Regions from separate parts of the Sinorhizobium garamanticum genome, predicted to be linked through region 3. Evidence: predicted binding sites of a transcription regulator. Region 3 holds the regulator's gene; each other region holds the start of a gene.

Region 1 (4,249 bases), 1.5 Mb from region 3:
CGTCAAGCCGACCATGCGGGCGGAGCATCGCGCAACTTTTTCCTATCCCGCTCTACTATTGACTTTAATTCGTAACTTAGCAAATTAACGAAATGCAAGAGGTTGATATCATCAAAGCGCTCGCCAACGAACGGCGGCTTCAGATTCTCGCCTGGCTCAAAGAGCCGCTGGCCCATTTCCCGCCGCAAGTGGACGGGGATCTCGTCGAGGATGGCGTCTGTGCCGTGTTGATAGCGGACAAGCTCGCTATTTCCCCGGCAACGCTGAGCGAGCACATGCGGGTTCTGTCTCAGGCCGGGCTTGTGCGCGCGAAGAGGATCAAGCAATGGGTCTTCTACAAGCGCGACGAGGAGCGGATCAGGGCGGCGAAGACGCTGATCCAGGAGAGATTGTAGCCGATGAAGGCGCAGGTTTCGGTAGCGTCCTTCGTGCGGCTCGGTTCGCAGGCCTACGGCGAAAAGGCCGCCCTCGATCCCAAGCGGACATGGCATGCCGCCCTTCACGCGGGCACCCTCGAGCCGTGAAGGCGGGGGATGAATCAGACCCAAATAGAAGTGTGTCGACGCTCCTCCATGCCTTCGCATAAAGTTGCTTCCAGGCCGCCGGCCGGACCTTGTCCTTTAAGTTGACTTCTACGCCGCCACCGGCAGACGCTCGCCGGCGACGCGGTAGGAGATCGCTTCTGCGAGATGGATGCGGCCGACGGTCGCTGCCTCGTCGAGATCGGCGAGGGTGCGGGCCACCTTCAGCACCCGGTGGTAACCGCGCGCGGAGAACTTCATCTTCTCCGCCGCATCCCTCAAGAGCTGCAGACCGCCGGCGTCAGGCTCGGCGATCTTCTCGATCATCGACGTCGATGCACGGGCATTGTTCGTGAGCTCCGGGTGACCGAGGACAGCGAAGCGGTCCGCCTGCAGCGCGCGGGCGCGGGCGACGCGCTTGGCAACGGCGGCACTCGGTTCCGCCGCCATCGGGCGGAGAAGGTCAGCAGCGCTGACGGCCGGGACGTCGATGCGGATATCGATGCGGTCCATCAGGGGTCCGGAAATCCGCGCCTGATAGTCGGTCATGCAGCGCGGGCCGCGGGCGCATGTGCGCCCCGGCTCACCCGCCATGCCGCAACGGCACGGGTTCATCGCCGCGACGAGCTGGATCGCCGCCGGATAGCTGACGCGGTGATTGGCGCGCGCGATGATGCATTCCGAGGTTTCGAGCGGCTGGCGCAGTGCGTCGAGAACCTGCGGCGAAAACTCCGGGAACTCGTCGAGAAAGAGTACGCCATGGTGGGCGAGCGACGCCTCACCAGGCTTTGCCCTGAGCCCGCCGCCGATCAGGGCAGCCATGGTGGCCGAATGGTGCGGCGCCCGGAACGGCCGCCGATCGGAAAGTTTGCCGCCCGGCAGTTGACCGGCGATCGAATGGACCATCGATACTTCGAGCAATTCCGCCGGGGAGAGTGGCGGAAGGATCGACGGCAGCCGCGCTGCGAGCATCGACTTGCCGGACCCTGGCGGACCCACCATAAGCAGATTGTGGTTGCCGGCGGCGGCCACTTCGAGCGCCCGCTTGGCGCTCTCCTGGCCCTTGATGTCGGCGAGATCGGGCAGGTTCGCGGCCGCGGCCCGGATGGCGGGCTCGGGACGGGAGAGTACCTGGGTGCCGCGAAAATGATTGGCGATGGCGATCAGGCTGCGCGGTGCGAGGATGTCGATCTCCGACCCGGCCCAAGCCGCCTCCGGGCCGCTTTCCGCCGGGCAGATCAGGCCCTTGCCGAGTGCGTTGGCGCCGATGGCAGCAGGCAGCGCGCCGGCGACGGCGGCAATGGTGCCGTCCAGATTGAGTTCGCCGATGACGACGTAGCCGTTGAGCGCATCGGCCGGAACGGCGCCCAGCGCCGCCATCAGCCCGAGCGCGATGGCGAGATCGAAGTGACTGCCCTCCTTCGGCAGGTCCGCCGGCGCCAGATTGACGGTGACCCGCTTTGCCGGCAGCGCCAGCCCCGAGGCATGCAGCGCCGCCTGGACCCGCTCACGGCTTTCGGCGACCGCCTTGTCCGGCAGCCCGACGATCTGCATGCCGACCTTGCCGGGTGCCACCATCACCTGCACGTCGACCGGAACGCCTTCGATCCCCTGGAATGCAACCGTGCTGACACGCGCGACCATGATGCCCCCTAGAGTGAGAGCGGGAGATGCGCGTAAAACCGCTTCACGCTTTTTCTCATCCCGCTCCAGTCACGGCGGCCCGCCTCGCGCCGCCACAACCGACGCCGGTTGCGGCATCAAATCTTGCACGGTACGCGCTCAAAAACAAGAACAATAATAGAACAAAATATCCGATTGCAGTGCTCGGGCGGGCAAGCGCGGCAGCCCTCCTGCGCGTGCATGGCGCGTACCGGAACTACCTTCAATCACCCCACCGGCTCCAGCTTCGCGCTTTTCGTTGCGACGGCTGCAGCGCCCGTTGCCGGCTCGAGCTTGCGATCGAGCCTCCTGCCGTCGTCCGGCGAGAAGAAATGCAAGCGCTCGGGGGCGATGGTGATGGCGAGGCCGTCCGAAAGCGGCGTCTCTGGCGCAAGCGCGACAGTCACAACCTGCTCGTCGATTGCGCCGTGGACGAGGCGTTGCGCTCCCAGTTCCTCGACATAATCGACCCGGAAGAGAAAGGCCTGCTCGCCAACGCTTGCGAGGCGCAGATCCTCCGCGCGCATGCCGACGGTCACCGGACCTTCCGTCGGCACCTGACGGCCGAGGTCGAACGACTGCGTGCCGATATGGAGCCGGCTGCCTTCGAGAGTGCCTTTGACGAGGTTCATCGCCGGCGAACCGATGAAGCTTGCAACGAAGGTTGAGGCCGGTGCGTGATAGACCTCGAGCGGGCGGCCGATCTGTTCGATCCGGCCACCGTTCAAGACGACGAGGCGATCGGCGAGTGTCATCGCCTCGAGCTGGTCGTGGGTGACATAAAGCGAGGTCGTGCCGAGACGCTTCTGCAACCGCTTGATCTCGCCGCGCATGGAAACCCGAAGCTTGGCATCGAGGTTCGACAGCGGCTCGTCGAAGAGAAAGGCCGCAGGCTTGCGGACGATCGCCCGCCCCATGGCGACGCGCTGGCGTTGACCGCCAGAAAGCGCGCGCGGCTTGCGGTCGAGATAGGGCTCGATCTCGAGCATGCGCGCGGCCTCGGCGACGCGTGCATCGATCTCGGCCTTCGGCGTCTTCCGGTTCTTCAGGCCATAGGCGAGGTTCTCATAGACCGTCATGTGCGGGTAGAGCGCATAGTTCTGGAAGACCATGGCGATGTCGCGTTCGACCGGCTCGATCGCGTTCACGACGCGACCGCCGATCGAAACGGTGCCGGCACTCATCGTCTCCAGTCCCGCGACCATGCGCAACAGCGTGGACTTGCCGCAGCCGGACGGTCCGACGAGTACGATGAACTCGCCGTCGGCGATATCGATCGAGACGGATTTCACCGCCTCGACGCCGCCGGCATAGATCTTGCGGACATCGCGGATTTCGATAGCGGCCATGTCACTTCTCCGTTTCGGTGAGGCCCCGGATGAAGAGGCGCTGCATGAGGATGACGACGAGAACGGGCGGCAGCATCGCCAGGATGGCGCCGGCCATGACCAGGTGCCATTGAACCTCGCCGTCCTGGACGGCGACCATGCGCTTCAGCCCCATCATCAGCGTGTAGTAGCCAGGATCGGTAGTAACCAGCAGCGGCCAGAGATACTGGATCCAGCCGTAGATGAAGAGGATGACGCAGAGGGCGGCGATGTTGGTGCGGCTCAAGGGCAGCAGGATGTCGCGGAAAAACTTAAGCGGGCCCGACCCATCGACACGCGCGGCCTCCATGAGCTCGTCCGGCACCGTCATGAAGAATTGCCGGAAGAGAAAGGTGGCGGTCGCCGAGGCGATTAGCGGCACCGTGAGACCGGGATAGGAATTCAGCATGCCGAGGTCGGCCACCACCTTGTAGGTCGGAATGATGCGCACCTCGACCGGAAGCATCAGCGTGATGAAGATGATCCAGAAGGCAAGGAGGCGGAAGCGGAAGCGGAAATAAACGATGGCGAAGGCCGAGAGGATCGAGATCACGATCTTACCGAAGGTGATGATCAGCGCCATGCCGAGCGAATTCAGCGCCATTAGCATGTAGGACGGCAGGCCGTTGGCGGCCGAGCTGGCGCTCAACACCTGCGTATAGTTCTCGATGAAATGGCCGCCGGGCAGCAGCGGGATCA
Region 2 (4,249 bases), 930 kb from region 3:
TGCCGCCGCTCAAGCCGCGGGTTCCGGCCGCGGCCGACGCCAAGAAGTTGCCGAAGAAGACGGGCCCCGCGACACCGGACAAGAAATCCTGAGAATATGCATTTGGACGGCATTCCGGGCTTCGCGCTAACATGCGCGGCGCCCGCCAAGATCAATCTGGCACTGCATGTCGTCGGCCAGCGTGCCGACGGCCATCATCTTCTGGAAAGCCTTGTTACTTTCGCGGATTGCGGCGACCGGATCGGCCTTGCGTCGGCTGACGCCGACCGCTTCACCATATCGGGGCGCTTCGCGGACGGGTTGCCGCTTTCGGCGCAAAACAAAGGCGGCAATCTGGTGTTGCGCGCGCGTGACCTGCTACGAAGCGAACTGACGTCACGAGGCATGGCCGCCGGTCCGGTCCATCTCCATCTCGAAAAGAACTTGCCCGTGGCCTCCGGCATTGGCGGCGGCTCGGCGGATGCGGCGGCAACTCTTCGTGGTCTGCTCAAGCTGTGGGGCGCGTCTGTTGAGCCGGCGAAGCTCGATGCCGTTGCGCTCGAACTCGGAGCGGATGTGCCGATGTGCCTCGACGGCGGCCCACTTCTCGCCAAGGGAATCGGCGAGGAGATTACTCCCCTTCCCGATCTCCCATCCTTCGCAATCGTCCTCGTCAATCCGCTCGTCGCCGTGTCGACGCCGATGATCTTCCGCATGCTCGTCAACAAGGCGAATCCACCGCTCGACCTGCCGAAAGGCATGAACACAGCGGCGGAATGGTTGTCGGCGATGGCCGATATGCGCAACGATCTGGAGGGGCCTGCGCGCGGACTCGTTCCTGCGATCGAGCAGGTGTCAGGCAGCCTCAAAGCGGCGGGCGCCACGCTTGTGCGCATGTCCGGCTCCGGCGCCACGTGCTTCGGGCTGTTCGACAGCGACGAAACAGCGCATCGGGCCGCCGGGCATATTTCCGCCAGCCATCCGGAATGGTACGTTTGCGCCGCGCGAACGACAGCGCCGCGCGTCCAATCGGACGGGCTGTAGCACTTTGAATTGCTGCATGATTCCTTAAATCGCTTCCGATTTAAGGAATCATGCAGCAGGGGGGAAGGATAGCACCCAATGCCTGGCATCGACGAAGGCCGCCCCTTCATTCCCGTCGGTATTGCCGTGCTCACGGTTTCCGACACACGCACACGCGCCGACGACAGGTCAGGCGACACGCTTGAGGCGCGCATACGCGAGGCCGGCCATCGGCTCGAAGCACGAGAGATCGTCACGGACGACCGGCAGAAGATCTACGATCAAGTGAAGGCTTGGACACTGGACGATGCGATCGACGTGGTCATTACCACCGGAGGTACCGGCTTCACCGGCCGTGACGTGACGCCCGAGGCGCTTGAGCCGCTGTTCGAAAAGCGCATGGACGGCTTTTCCGAAGTGTTCCATCGGATCTCCTACGAGAAGATCGGCACGTCGACGATCCAGTCGCGAGCCACCGGCGGCGTTGCCAATGCGACGTTCATCTTCGTCCTGCCCGGATCGCCGGGCGCCTGCAAGGATGCCTGGGACGGCATCCTGAAGCAGCAGCTCGACTATCGGCACATGCCCTGCAATTTCGTGGAAATCATGCCGCGGCTGGACGAGCACCTCAAACGCGGCTAACGGCTTCCGTCCGGAATTGCGTTCTCAAGATGCTCGACAGCAAGCTTCCCTTGAGATTTTTCCTCGTTCGCCTGCGGGTTGTTGTTCCCAACGAAACAGCCAGCTTCGATCAACCCCGGTAGATTTGTTATGTCAGCCGGCGTTGGGGTGGCCGATCATCCATCTCAAGCGCAGCGAAGACAAATCTTCCGACGACACGGGCGGGGGAAGAGCAGGATGCATACGACGTGCCGTCCTCTCTCTGGATTGCATGGCAAGCCATTTTCGCGAGCAAGGTCATTTGAGAGCCGCTTCGGGGGGTGCCGCGGACAAGACAGGCACCCCATTCTTGCTATCGGTACCTACAGCGCCGCGCGTCTTGTCAGACGCGCAAAGGCTATTCCGCAGCAAGCCGATTGCCGGTCGCCACCCACGCAGGAACCAGTTCGGTTGCAAGTTTGCGCACGGCACGAACATTGACCATGTCGCTCAGCCGCATGTTTGCGCGGGCGACGGCGATCGCATCACGCTTCGGCATCAGGAAGCCTGTCTCAAGGGGATGCGCCCTGCGCGAGAGGCGACTTAACAGCGGGCGCCGATGCATTCGTGAGGGAGAGAACCGCGCCGGATTTCTGTTGAGCGACACATATTCAAGAAGCTCGTCCACCCATCTTCCGGTCGGCCGTGCGCCCGGCTCCAGAAGCATCAACCATTCGCCGCGTGCCGAACGGACAATGTCGCCCAAGTCCCAATCGACGCAGAAACGGCAGCCGGCGGCATCCGCGACCCGCAACGAACCGTCCTTCGACCCGTGATCAAGAATGATGACGTCGCTGACGAGGCCCTCCACGGCGCCGGCAACAAGCACCGACAGCGTCTGTACGAGTTCGGCCTCGTTGTCGCGTGTTTCCATGATGATCGTCAGCATAGTCGTTCCTACCGCATTGCACTCGCAAATGCTACAGCCATCGGGCGCCGCCTGCTTCGGCTCTCCAGTGCGACCCCTCTTCGTTCTAATCTTAAGATTTGTTCTTGCTTTGTTCTGTTTTCTGCGATAGGAAAATAATCAGGACGAAACGGAGCCCCGTCTGTTTCCGAGGAGATATCGATGACCGAGCTGTCTCAATTGAGGCAGGGTGCCTTCGCGCCCGCCAACACCGCGGACATGGCCGAAGCAATGATCAAGGGAACGGGCCTGAGGATCGACATCGATCGCCGGCGCGGCCGCGGCGCCGGCCTCAACATGTCCGGCCGCTTCGAGCCACAATCGCGCGAGGTCTTCGACGACGGTTGGGAGAGCATCGAGGAACTGCCGCCTTTCAAGACGGAGGTCCAGGTTGAGAAGCCGCGGGCGGTTATCACGCGCAACGAGTCTCCGGACATCGGTTTCGACCGCTCGATCAATCCTTACCGCGGTTGCGAGCACGGCTGCATCTACTGTTTCGCGCGCCCGACCCATGCCTATATGGGCCTCTCGGCGGGCCTCGATTTCGAGTCCAAACTTTTCGCGAAGCCGGACGCCCCGCGTTTGCTGGAACGGGAGTTCGCAAGGCCCGACTACAAGGTCCGCCCGATCGCTATCGGCACCAATACCGACCCCTATCAGCCAATCGAGAAGGAATGGCGGATCATGCGCCAGATTCTCGAAGTATTGAAGGCGGCAAACCATCCGGTGATGATCGTCACCAAATCGGCAATGGTGACACGCGACATCGATCTGCTTGCCCCGATGGCGGAAATGGGTCTCGCGCGGGTCGGCATTTCGATAACCACGCTCGATCGAAAACTGGCGCGCACGATGGAGCCGCGGGCATCAACGCCGACAAAGCGGCTTGAGGCGATCCGTGCCATTTCGGATGCCGGTATCCCCACCGGTGTTCTGGTTTCACCGATTGTTCCGGCGCTGAACGACCACGAGATCGAACGCGTGCTCGATTCGGCAAAGACGGCGGGCGCGTCGGAAGCGAGCTACGTGCTGTTGCGGCTGCCGCTCGAGGTGAGCCCGCTCTTTCGCGATTGGCTGCTGCGGAATTATCCGGACCGCTACCGCCACGTCATGTCGCTGATCCGCTCCATGCGTGGCGGCAAGGACTATGACGCCGAGTTCGGCAAGCGCATGAAAGGGGCCGGCCCCTATGCCTGGCAGATCGGCCGGCGCTTCGAACTTGCTGCCAAGCGGCTGGGGCTCAACCTGACGCGCCGGCAATTGCGGAATGATGTCTTCGTGCCGCCGCTCGGAATGGGAGTCCAACTGTCACTGCTTTAGGATTTGGGGACCCACTGAGAATTCCCGCCAAATAGATGCCGATCTCCTCCGCGACAGGAGTTCGATAGCATCGTTCATGCAAAATTTCGGTTCCGGCGCCCTCCCCTGCCTCGTGATGGCGCTGGTTTTCCTCCCGGTCACCGCCGCACTCGTACCGGGGGGCTTGAAGGGAATCGGGCGAATATGCGAGGGTCCCCATATGTCTCGCAAATCGCCCGATTCCCAACTTTTTCCCATCGAGCTGCCCGTCCCCGATTTCAGCTTCGAGCTTGCCGCCCGCCGAGATGGCTTTTGGCCTGTCGCCGGCGCGGACGAGGCGGGACGCGGTCCATTGGCCGGTCCGGTCGTTGCTGCCGCGGT
Region 3 (4,249 bases):
AGCGCCGGATTAGCCAGCCCGCGCCTGTTCCGATTGCCCCAATCGCGCGCATCCCCTACCCCTTTCGCGATAGCATGGCGATCTCGCCCGCTGTATCATGCCGGCCATGCTCCTCGCGGGAGGCGAGTTGAGCGAGGGAGGACCGAGCCATGCGTATGTCTTCGGTACTGCGTTTGCTGCGGACAGTTTGTCTCGCGGCGGGCGCTTCTGTCATGTCCGCACCGCTGGTGAATGCAAGCGACGCGCTTCCGCCCGAGCTGGAGAAGCTGAAAACAGCGCTTGAGAAATATAAGGACCCCGTTGCCGCGGTGCGTGACGGCTATTTCTCGACATTGGGATGCGTCACGTATGCGACGGGCACGATGGGGGTGCACTTTCTGAATCCGGCGCTGATCGGTCCGAAGCCCGATCCAATGAAGCCGACATTGCTGTTGTATGAGCCAAATGGCGACAAGCTGGAGCTCGTTGCTGTCGAATGGCTGATCCCGCTCGCCACGGGCGTCAAGCCGAATCCCGAGCTCTTCGGGCATCCCTTCGACGGCCCCATGGAGGGGCATGAACCGCTTCTGCCGGCGCAGCTCCACCATTACGACCTGCATGCGTGGATCTTCAAGCCGAACCCTCTCGGCCTGTTCCACCCGGTGAACCCGGACGTCAAGTGCCCTGAAGGACCTTATACTCTCCTGGAAGAGCCGCCGAAGATGTTGCCTCATCCAGCTTCGAGCAACTAGGGGTCATCGGGCACAGTCAGCCTCGGGGGAGTCGTCGAATCCCGCCATACGCCTCCGCGCCGCCCTGAGGCGGGCGCGGAGGCGAGGTGCGGGCTTTATAACGTTGGCGGCGCGGGCCTTTCGTTTCGTGGCGCGGCTGTTTGCGCTTCGAGAACCCCGGTCGCGTCAACCGCCATTGCGATAACGCGATATGCCCAAGGGCCCGCCTGGACGTTTCCTAAAAGGTGGCCGATCCAAGGATAAAAGCGTGCAGCGATTCAAAATGCTACAGCGTCGTTCGCGCGTCTGATAAGACGCGCGCGGCGCTGTAGTAAAGCGACCGTTTCCCGTTCGCACCCTCTGAAAAAACGCGTAGACTGTTCCCACCGGCAGATTTGCCCCAAAGAGGAGATCGGCCATGAACCCTTTCAATAACTTCCGAGATTATCCTATCCTTCCCGGTGAAGTCGCGATCCTGGAGGGCGTGCTGCACAAGGCGCTCGAAGAACGCAACCTGACGATGGGGAGCGATGAGGCTGAGGAAGTCGCCCAAAGGATCATCAAGCTTTACCAGACCGGCGTCAGGGATCCGGAGCAGATCTGGCAGATGATCCGCACGATCTAGCGAGCAATTGAAGACACACTGCGCCGCGCGTCCAATCGGACGCGCAAAGGTCGCTGTAGCACTTTGAATTGCTGCATGATTTTGTCCTTAAATCGATTCCGATTTAAGGAATCATGCAGTAACTCAGTCGCAGATTGCGGACACTTTGTTCTCGGGGAATGATGCGCGAACGCGGTCGCCACGGCTGATGCCGATCGAGGGATGCGTGCGAACAAGCAGGTTTTGATCGCCATCGATGCCGATCGTGTATTCCCCGACCTCTACCAGGAAGACCTTGCCCTGGATGAGGCCGCTGACGCTGTTCGGCGCCGCATCACTCACAATACCATTGAACGGCTGGAGCCCAATGTTCCCCGGCCGGATGACGAAGGAGATCTGATGGCCTGCAGTCATGCTCGATGACCGCGCCGATCAGCCTGACGGAGACATAAGACCGGCCAGAAAGGCGCGATCCTGCCCCTTCCGTGGCTCGCGACGCGGCGGTCGGCGGAGCGACCGAGGGCCTCCCTCGAGAAATTCGCGATGGCGAGAGAAATTCACGGAATTTTAGGTACTTGCGGAACACATATGGAACAGATAGTGTCTGTTCTTGATTTGTTTCGCGATTCTGGAGTGACGCGCCATGCTAACCCGCAAGCAACAGGAATTGCTTCTGTTCATTCACGAGCGAATGAAGGAATCCGGGGTGCCGCCGTCCTTCGACGAGATGAAAGACGCACTGGACCTCGCTTCCAAGTCGGGCATCCATCGGTTGATTACCGCACTTGAAGAGCGCGGCTTCATTCGACGCCTTCCCAACCGGGCGCGCGCGCTCGAAGTCATCAAGCTGCCTGAGGCCTATATGGCGAGCCCGCAGCCTCGGCGTGGCTTCTCGCCAAGTGTCATAGAAGGCAGCCTGGGCAAGCCACCTGTAGCGCCCGCCGCCACGACGAAATCGGCGCCACCGAGCGACACTGCAATGATTTCGGTGCCGGTCATGGGACGAATTGCGGCCGGTGTCCCGATTTCCGCGATCCAGAACAACACGCACGATATTTCCATCCCGGCCGACATGATCGGCAGCGGCGAACACTACGCGCTCGAAATCAAGGGCGACTCGATGATCGAAGCGGGTATCTTCGATGGCGATACCGTGATCATTCGGAATACAAACACGGCGAATCCCGGCGACATCGTCGTTGCACTAGTCGATGACGAAGAGGCAACGCTCAAACGATTCCGCAGAAAGGGCGCCTCCATTGCGCTCGAAGCGGCCAACCCTGCCTATGAAACGCGGATATTCGGACCGGACCGCGTCAAGATCCAAGGCAAGCTCGTCGGCCTTATTCGCCGCTATCACTAGTTTGGCGGTCTGAGCGGAAATTCGAGCCTGGTTTGCGGGAGCCAGTGCGCATTTAGCCGTGCTGCTCGAACAGGATATTGTTTCTTTCAGAGCTGCAGACGTGACCTGCCGGCTTCCCACGAAAGGTCTTATCCACGGCGCCGCGCGTCTTATCAGACGCGCAACGGATGCTATAGCAGTGTAAATTCCCGCATATCCTCATCCCCAATCGGCTACGATTTAGGGAAACATGCAGTAGAACGAGGGAAGCCTTGGAATAGAAGAAAAAGCCGGCCCTGCTCTTCGGCATAGACCGGCGAGTCTACAAACCGCGCTTCAAAGTAAAAGCTCATTGTAAATGATATCAGTGGAGTTTAAGGGCGCCGCCCACCCCGATCCATGGACCTTAGTCCTACCCGACATTGGCAAAGGTCTTAGGATTCTTGTGCGCTGCGCTTCTCGACATGTTGCTGTGAGCGCACGCTGGCGACATCCATGTCGGCGGTTGGGGCACTGAGGGTACCAGAGCCAGTTCTGGTGTCCCTTCCAACCCGCTTCGGGACCTTCGTTGGGAAGAGTGCGAAACTGGCGAGGTAGAGGCCCACTGCCCAGGTCATTGCCTTGAGCGGAGGCCTAGGCAATTCTCGAAATCTGCTTGAAGCAGAAATGTTAAGCATTTGATTTCTTTTGGAGGCCTCGCCCGGAATTGAACCGGGGTACAAGGATTTGCAGTCCTCTGCGTCACCACTCCGCCACGAGGCCTCTCGCGCTCGATCGATCAAGCGATGGCCGGCGTTTAGAACGAATCTATGAGGAGCGCAAGGGGGAAGCTTTCGAAAAAGGTGGAACGCTCGTAGTCATTCGCCGTTCTCCCCAGCGATCCCCAACTGCAATCCAGCCCGGAATTTTTTCGATTCTAACGGCAGCTTTGCGTGCCTACGGTGCCATCAGCGAGCTCGTGCGACCCTGCGCCGACAAACATCGCAGCACGGCAGTCGATTCGTCGGCCTCCCTCGCTCCCTCAGGCATCGGCTTCTGCCGCCTCGCGCGCCCCGCTCAGGACTTGCCGGAGGAATTTTGCTGGCCGCGCCAACGCGCCCACCAAATCGCCAACTTGCGGCGGCGGCGGCGGATCGCCGGTATGTCGTGAGAAAGCACAAGCAACCCCAGAGGAATCATCCAGAAACCGAGCACCGGCAGAAAACCTAAGACGCCGCCCACGATGAGAAGCGTACCAACCAGGATTCGCAGTACCGGCGAGTCCGGCAAGTTAATGCGCCATTTCCCGAGCACGATCTGGCGTGTCTGCGGATCGATGCCGAAATGCCGTTCTTTCCTGCCGTTCGTCATTATTCCTCTTTCATGCTCCACCCCACAATTGGGGCCTTCTCCACAGCCTCGCAACCGACGTTGTCAATTTTTTTTGAAAAAGCGCTTGGCAAATCGAAAAAGCATTTGTATTAGCAGCCTCACTTCTGCGGTGCAGATGATCCCTGGTAGCTCAGCGGTAGAGCACTCGACTGTTAATCGATAGGTCGCCGGTTCGAATCCGGCCCGGGGAGCCAGTTTCAAAAGAGCCATTCGCGGTAAACG
Region 4 (4,249 bases), 1.7 Mb from region 3:
TGTGCCGGTCGACGAGGAAAAGGCACAGTCGCTAATGAAGCTGATCGACAATCTCGAAGACGATGACGACGTTCAGAACGTCTATTCGAACTTCGAGGTTTCCGACGAGGTGCTGGCAAGGCTTTCCGCCTGACGTTTCTTTTGATCTACGAAACGACCCGCGCTCCAAAATGGAGCGCGGGTCTTTTTTGTTTCAGCCGTGCCGAGAAGGCGACGATCTTTCAGGCGGCCACAGCGAGATGACGGTGCGCTTCGCCAAACAGCCTCAACGAATGCAGCCGCGCCTCCATATCGAAGATCGGCATGGAGATGATCAACTCGTCGGCATCGGTCTGCTCGATGAACGCCCGGATGTTGCTGCGGATGGTTTCAGGACCGCCGACGACCGCGTAGCTCATCGCGTGGTCGACGAAGATCTTTTCGTCGTCGCTCCAAAGCCCCTCCATGGATTTGACCGGCGGCGGAAAGCGTCCGCGGGCATTGCGGCGCAGTGCCACGAAGGATTGCTGCATCGAGGTAAAGAGATAGTTCGCCTCCTCGTCGGTATCGGCGGCGACGCCCATGACGCCGACCATCACATGCGGCTTGTCGAGCTCAGGCGACGGCGTGAAGCGCTCGCGGTAGATTTCGAGGGCGGTGAGCAGCATGTCGGGTGCGAAATGCGAGGCGAAAGCGAAGGGGAGGCCGAGCATGCCGGCGAGGTGAGCGCTGAAGTGGCTGGAACCGAGCAGCCAGATCGGCACATTGGAATCGGCGCCGGGGACCGCGATGATCTTCTGGTCTTCGGTGACCGGGCCGAGCAGCGCCTGGAGCTCCACGACATCGTTCGGGAAATTGTTGGCGCTCGTCTCCATGTTGCGCCGGAGCGCCTGTGCCGTTCTCATGTCGGTGCCGGGCGCGCGGCCGAGGCCAAGGTCGATGCGGCCTGGATAGAGCGCGGCGAGCGTGCCGAATTGCTCGGCGATGACGAGGGGCGAATGATTGGGCAGCATGATTCCACCCGAGCCGACGCGGATCGATCGTGTCGCCGACGCCACGTGGGAAATGACGAGCGACGTCGCTGCGCTGGCGATTCCCTTCATTCCGTGATGTTCGGCGAGCCAGAAGCGCTTGTAACCGTTCTCCTCTGCGGCCATTGCCAGCCGGCGCGAGTTTTCGAGCGACTGGGCGACGCTGCCGCCCTCGGTAATCGGCGACAGGTCGAGAACGGAGAACGGGATCATGGCAAGACCTTCAATTAAGAGAAATTGATCGATCGCAATGTAGGTTCAAGTTTCTTAAAGCCAAGAGTGGCACTGCATGTTTCCTTAAATCGTAACCGATTTAAGGACAAAAACATGCAGCAATTCAAAGCGCTCCAACGTCCTTTGTGCGTCTGAAAAGACGCACCACGCTGTAGGCCGTTTTCGCCACTGCGCCGACCATTCCTGTGTAATGTTTTTGTTTTGTTCACTTTTTGCTGGCAGCGTCTGGCTGACCGACATAGGGTGAGGCATGCAGAATACGATTCGCATCATCGGCATCGATCCGGGCCTTCGGCGCACCGGGTGGGGCGTCATCGAAACCTTGGGCAATTCGCTGCGTTTCGTAGCCTCCGGCACGGTCACGTCGGACGGCGAAATGGATCTTGCATCACGCCTTTGCCAATTGCATGACGGGCTTGCCGACGTCGTGCACAGCTACCAGCCGCATGAGGCCGCCGTGGAGCAGACCTTCGTCAACAAGGACGCGACAGCGACACTTAAGCTCGGCCAGGCACGCGGCATCGCCATGCTGGTTCCGGCTCGTGCGGGTCTCAGAGTGGCGGAATATGCGCCGAATGCGGTGAAGAAAGCGGTGATCGGCGTCGGTCATGGTGAGAAGCAGCAGATCCACATGATGCTGAAGGTGCTGATGCCGAAGGTTCAGTTCAAGGGCAACGATGCCGCCGATGCGCTCGCAATCGCCATCTGCCACGCGCACAACCGGCAGGCGATCACCAGCCGGCTTGCGGCGCTTGCGGGGTAGGGCCATCTATCGGAATCTGTTTAAACGGCAACGGTCCAAATCCATCCAGAAAGACAAGGTCAGATGATCGGCAAGCTCAAGGGCACCATTGACGAGATCGGCGAGGATCACGTCGTTCTCGACGTGCATGGCGTCGGATATGTCGCCCATTGTTCTGCGCGGACTCTCGGCAAGCTCGGATCGGCGGGCGAAGCGGCGATGCTTTTTATCGAGACCTATGTGCGCGAGGATCAGCTCAAGCTTTTTGGCTTTCTGACGGCCATCGAGCGTGAGTGGTTCCGCCTGCTCCAGAGCGTCCAGGGCGTGGGGTCCAAGGTAGCGCTTGCGGTGCTTTCGACGCTGACGCCCAGCGAGCTTGCGAGCGCGATCGCACTGCAGGACAAGACATCGGTCTCTCGCGCCCCGGGTGTTGGCCCCAAGGTGGCCGTGCGTATCGTCACCGAACTCAAGAACAAGGCGCCTGCCTTTGCCGGCGAGCCATCCGCTGCGATCAGCCTCAAGCAGGAACTGGGCGAGGGCGTTGCCTCGGCGCCGGTCGCGGACGCCGTTTCGGCCTTGACCAATCTCGGCTATTCGCGCGATCAGGCGGCAAATGCCGTTGCGGCGGCCTTGAAAAACGGCGGTGAGGGCGGCGACAGCGCCAGGCTCATTCGCCTCGGGTTGAAGGAACTGGCGCGGTGAGGGGCCGGGCCCTGCTACGGTCACAAAGCAATGGAATGACGCGATCCGCGCTGGATCCGGCGATGCGATGACAATATGGTTGAGCGCGCGGAATCGATGGCGATGACTGGCTTTGGTCCGCGCACGGCGCAATGGCGCGGTGCAACCCGAAATGGAAGTCTGAAATGAGTGAAGCCGCACGCCTGATTGCGCCGGAAAAGCGAGGCGAGGACCTCGATCAGACGCTGCGTCCGCAGTCGCTGGACGAGTTCACCGGCCAGGCGGAGGCGCGTGCCAACCTCAAGGTCTTCATCGAGGCGGCGCGCAATCGTGGCGAGGCGCTCGACCACGTGCTTTTTGTCGGTCCGCCCGGTCTCGGCAAGACGACTCTCGCTCAGATCATGGCCAAGGAACTCGGCGTCAACTTCCGCTCCACCTCCGGACCGGTCATCGCCAAGGCCGGGGATCTCGCGGCGCTGCTCACCAATCTCGAAGAGCGCGACGTGCTGTTCATCGACGAGATCCATCGCCTGAACCCGGCGGTCGAGGAAATTCTCTATCCGGCCATGGAGGATTTCCAGCTCGACCTCATCATCGGCGAGGGACCGGCGGCGCGTTCGGTGAAGATCGACCTTTCCAAGTTCACGCTGGTGGCGGCGACTACCCGCCTCGGCCTGCTGACGACGCCGCTGCGCGACCGCTTCGGCATTCCGGTGCGGCTCAATTTCTACACGGTCGAGGAACTGGAGCTGATCGTCCGCCGCGGGGCGCGGCTGATGGGCCTCGGCATGACCGACGAGGGGGCACGCGAAATCGCCCGCCGCGCACGCGGGACGCCGAGGATCGCCGGCCGTCTTCTGCGGCGCGTGCGCGATTTCGCCGAGGTTGCCCGGGCGGAGGCCGTGACGCGGCAGATCGCCGACGAGGCGCTGACCCGCCTGCTTGTCGACAGCATGGGGCTCGACCAGTTGGACCGCCGTTACCTGACGATGATCGCCCACAATTTCGGCGGCGGACCGGTCGGCATCGAGACGATTGCGGCCGGGCTTTCCGAGCCGCGCGATGCGATCGAGGACATCATCGAACCCTATCTGATCCAGCAGGGGTTCATCCAGCGCACGCCGCGCGGCCGGGTGCTGACGGCGAATGCCTGGAAGCATCTCGGCCTCAATCCGCCGAAGGATATCGAGACGACTCAGTTCCGCCTGACGCTGGAGGACGACTGAAGTGTTCACCCGCCGAGGATTCCTGCAGACGCTCGGTGGCGGTTTCGCAAGTTTCGCGGCACTCGGCAGCTATGCCTTTGCCATCGAGCCGCTCGCGCGACTGAATATTGCCCGCTACACACTGACGCCGCCCGGCTGGACGCCTGGTCTGAAGCTTCGCGTGGTCGCGCTTGCCGATCTTCATGCCTGCGAGCCGTGGATGCCGGCCAGCCGTATCGCCTCCATCTGCGCGCAGGCGAACGATCTCGGCGGCGATATCACGGTTCTTCTCGGCGACTATGCCTCCGGCATGAACCTGGTCACACGCTATGTCCACTCCAGCGAATGGTCGAAGGCCCTCGCCACGCTCAAGGCCC

The links. Region 3 encodes LexA, which represses DNA repair genes until DNA is damaged. Its sites were predicted from a motif close to TGTTCNNNNTGTGTTCNG; they were not measured.
Region 1: PZN02_RS04415 (YifB family Mg chelatase-like AAA ATPase) is a predicted target of LexA. The motif match lies at 2,312-2,329, and genes of this name have one in related genera.
Region 2: PZN02_RS01805 (PA0069 family radical SAM protein) is a predicted target of LexA. The motif match lies at 2,651-2,668, and genes of this name have one in related genera.
Region 4: ruvC (crossover junction endodeoxyribonuclease RuvC) is a predicted target of LexA. The motif match lies at 1,436-1,453, and genes of this name have one in related genera.

What each region holds. Positions count from the first base shown of each region.
Region 1 is NZ_CP120373.1:918,805-923,053, forward strand. It holds gene PZN02_RS04405 (ArsR/SmtB family transcription factor) at 93-395, shown strand; gene PZN02_RS04410 (hypothetical protein) at 399-524, shown strand; gene PZN02_RS04415 (YifB family Mg chelatase-like AAA ATPase) at 633-2,165, opposite strand; gene PZN02_RS04420 (sn-glycerol-3-phosphate import ATP-binding protein UgpC) at 2,411-3,532, opposite strand; gene ugpE (sn-glycerol-3-phosphate ABC transporter permease UgpE) at 3,534-4,249, opposite strand, start outside.
Region 2 is NZ_CP120373.1:365,039-369,287, forward strand. It holds gene PZN02_RS01785 (tetratricopeptide repeat protein) at 1-92, shown strand, start outside; gene PZN02_RS01790 (4-(cytidine 5'-diphospho)-2-C-methyl-D-erythritol kinase) at 97-1,023, shown strand; gene moaB (molybdenum cofactor biosynthesis protein B) at 1,102-1,644, shown strand; gene PZN02_RS01800 (glycosyltransferase family protein) at 2,021-2,551, opposite strand; gene PZN02_RS01805 (PA0069 family radical SAM protein) at 2,732-3,889, shown strand; gene PZN02_RS01810 (ribonuclease HII) at 4,089-4,249, shown strand, end outside.
Region 3 is NZ_CP120373.1:3,651,529-3,655,777, forward strand. It holds gene PZN02_RS17165 (hypothetical protein) at 213-731, shown strand; gene PZN02_RS17170 (hypothetical protein) at 1,129-1,335, shown strand; gene PZN02_RS17175 (TOBE domain-containing protein) at 1,459-1,728, opposite strand; gene lexA (transcriptional repressor LexA) at 1,958-2,677, shown strand; tRNA gene PZN02_RS17185 (tRNA-Cys) at 3,345-3,418, opposite strand; gene PZN02_RS17190 (hypothetical protein) at 3,713-4,006, opposite strand; tRNA gene PZN02_RS17195 (tRNA-Asn) at 4,147-4,221, shown strand.
Region 4 is NZ_CP120373.1:1,965,710-1,969,958, forward strand. It holds gene PZN02_RS09055 (YebC/PmpR family DNA-binding transcriptional regulator) at 1-133, shown strand, start outside; gene PZN02_RS09060 (LLM class flavin-dependent oxidoreductase) at 222-1,223, opposite strand; gene ruvC (crossover junction endodeoxyribonuclease RuvC) at 1,495-2,007, shown strand; gene ruvA (Holliday junction branch migration protein RuvA) at 2,071-2,688, shown strand; gene ruvB (Holliday junction branch migration DNA helicase RuvB) at 2,853-3,893, shown strand; gene PZN02_RS09080 (metallophosphoesterase) at 3,895-4,249, shown strand, end outside.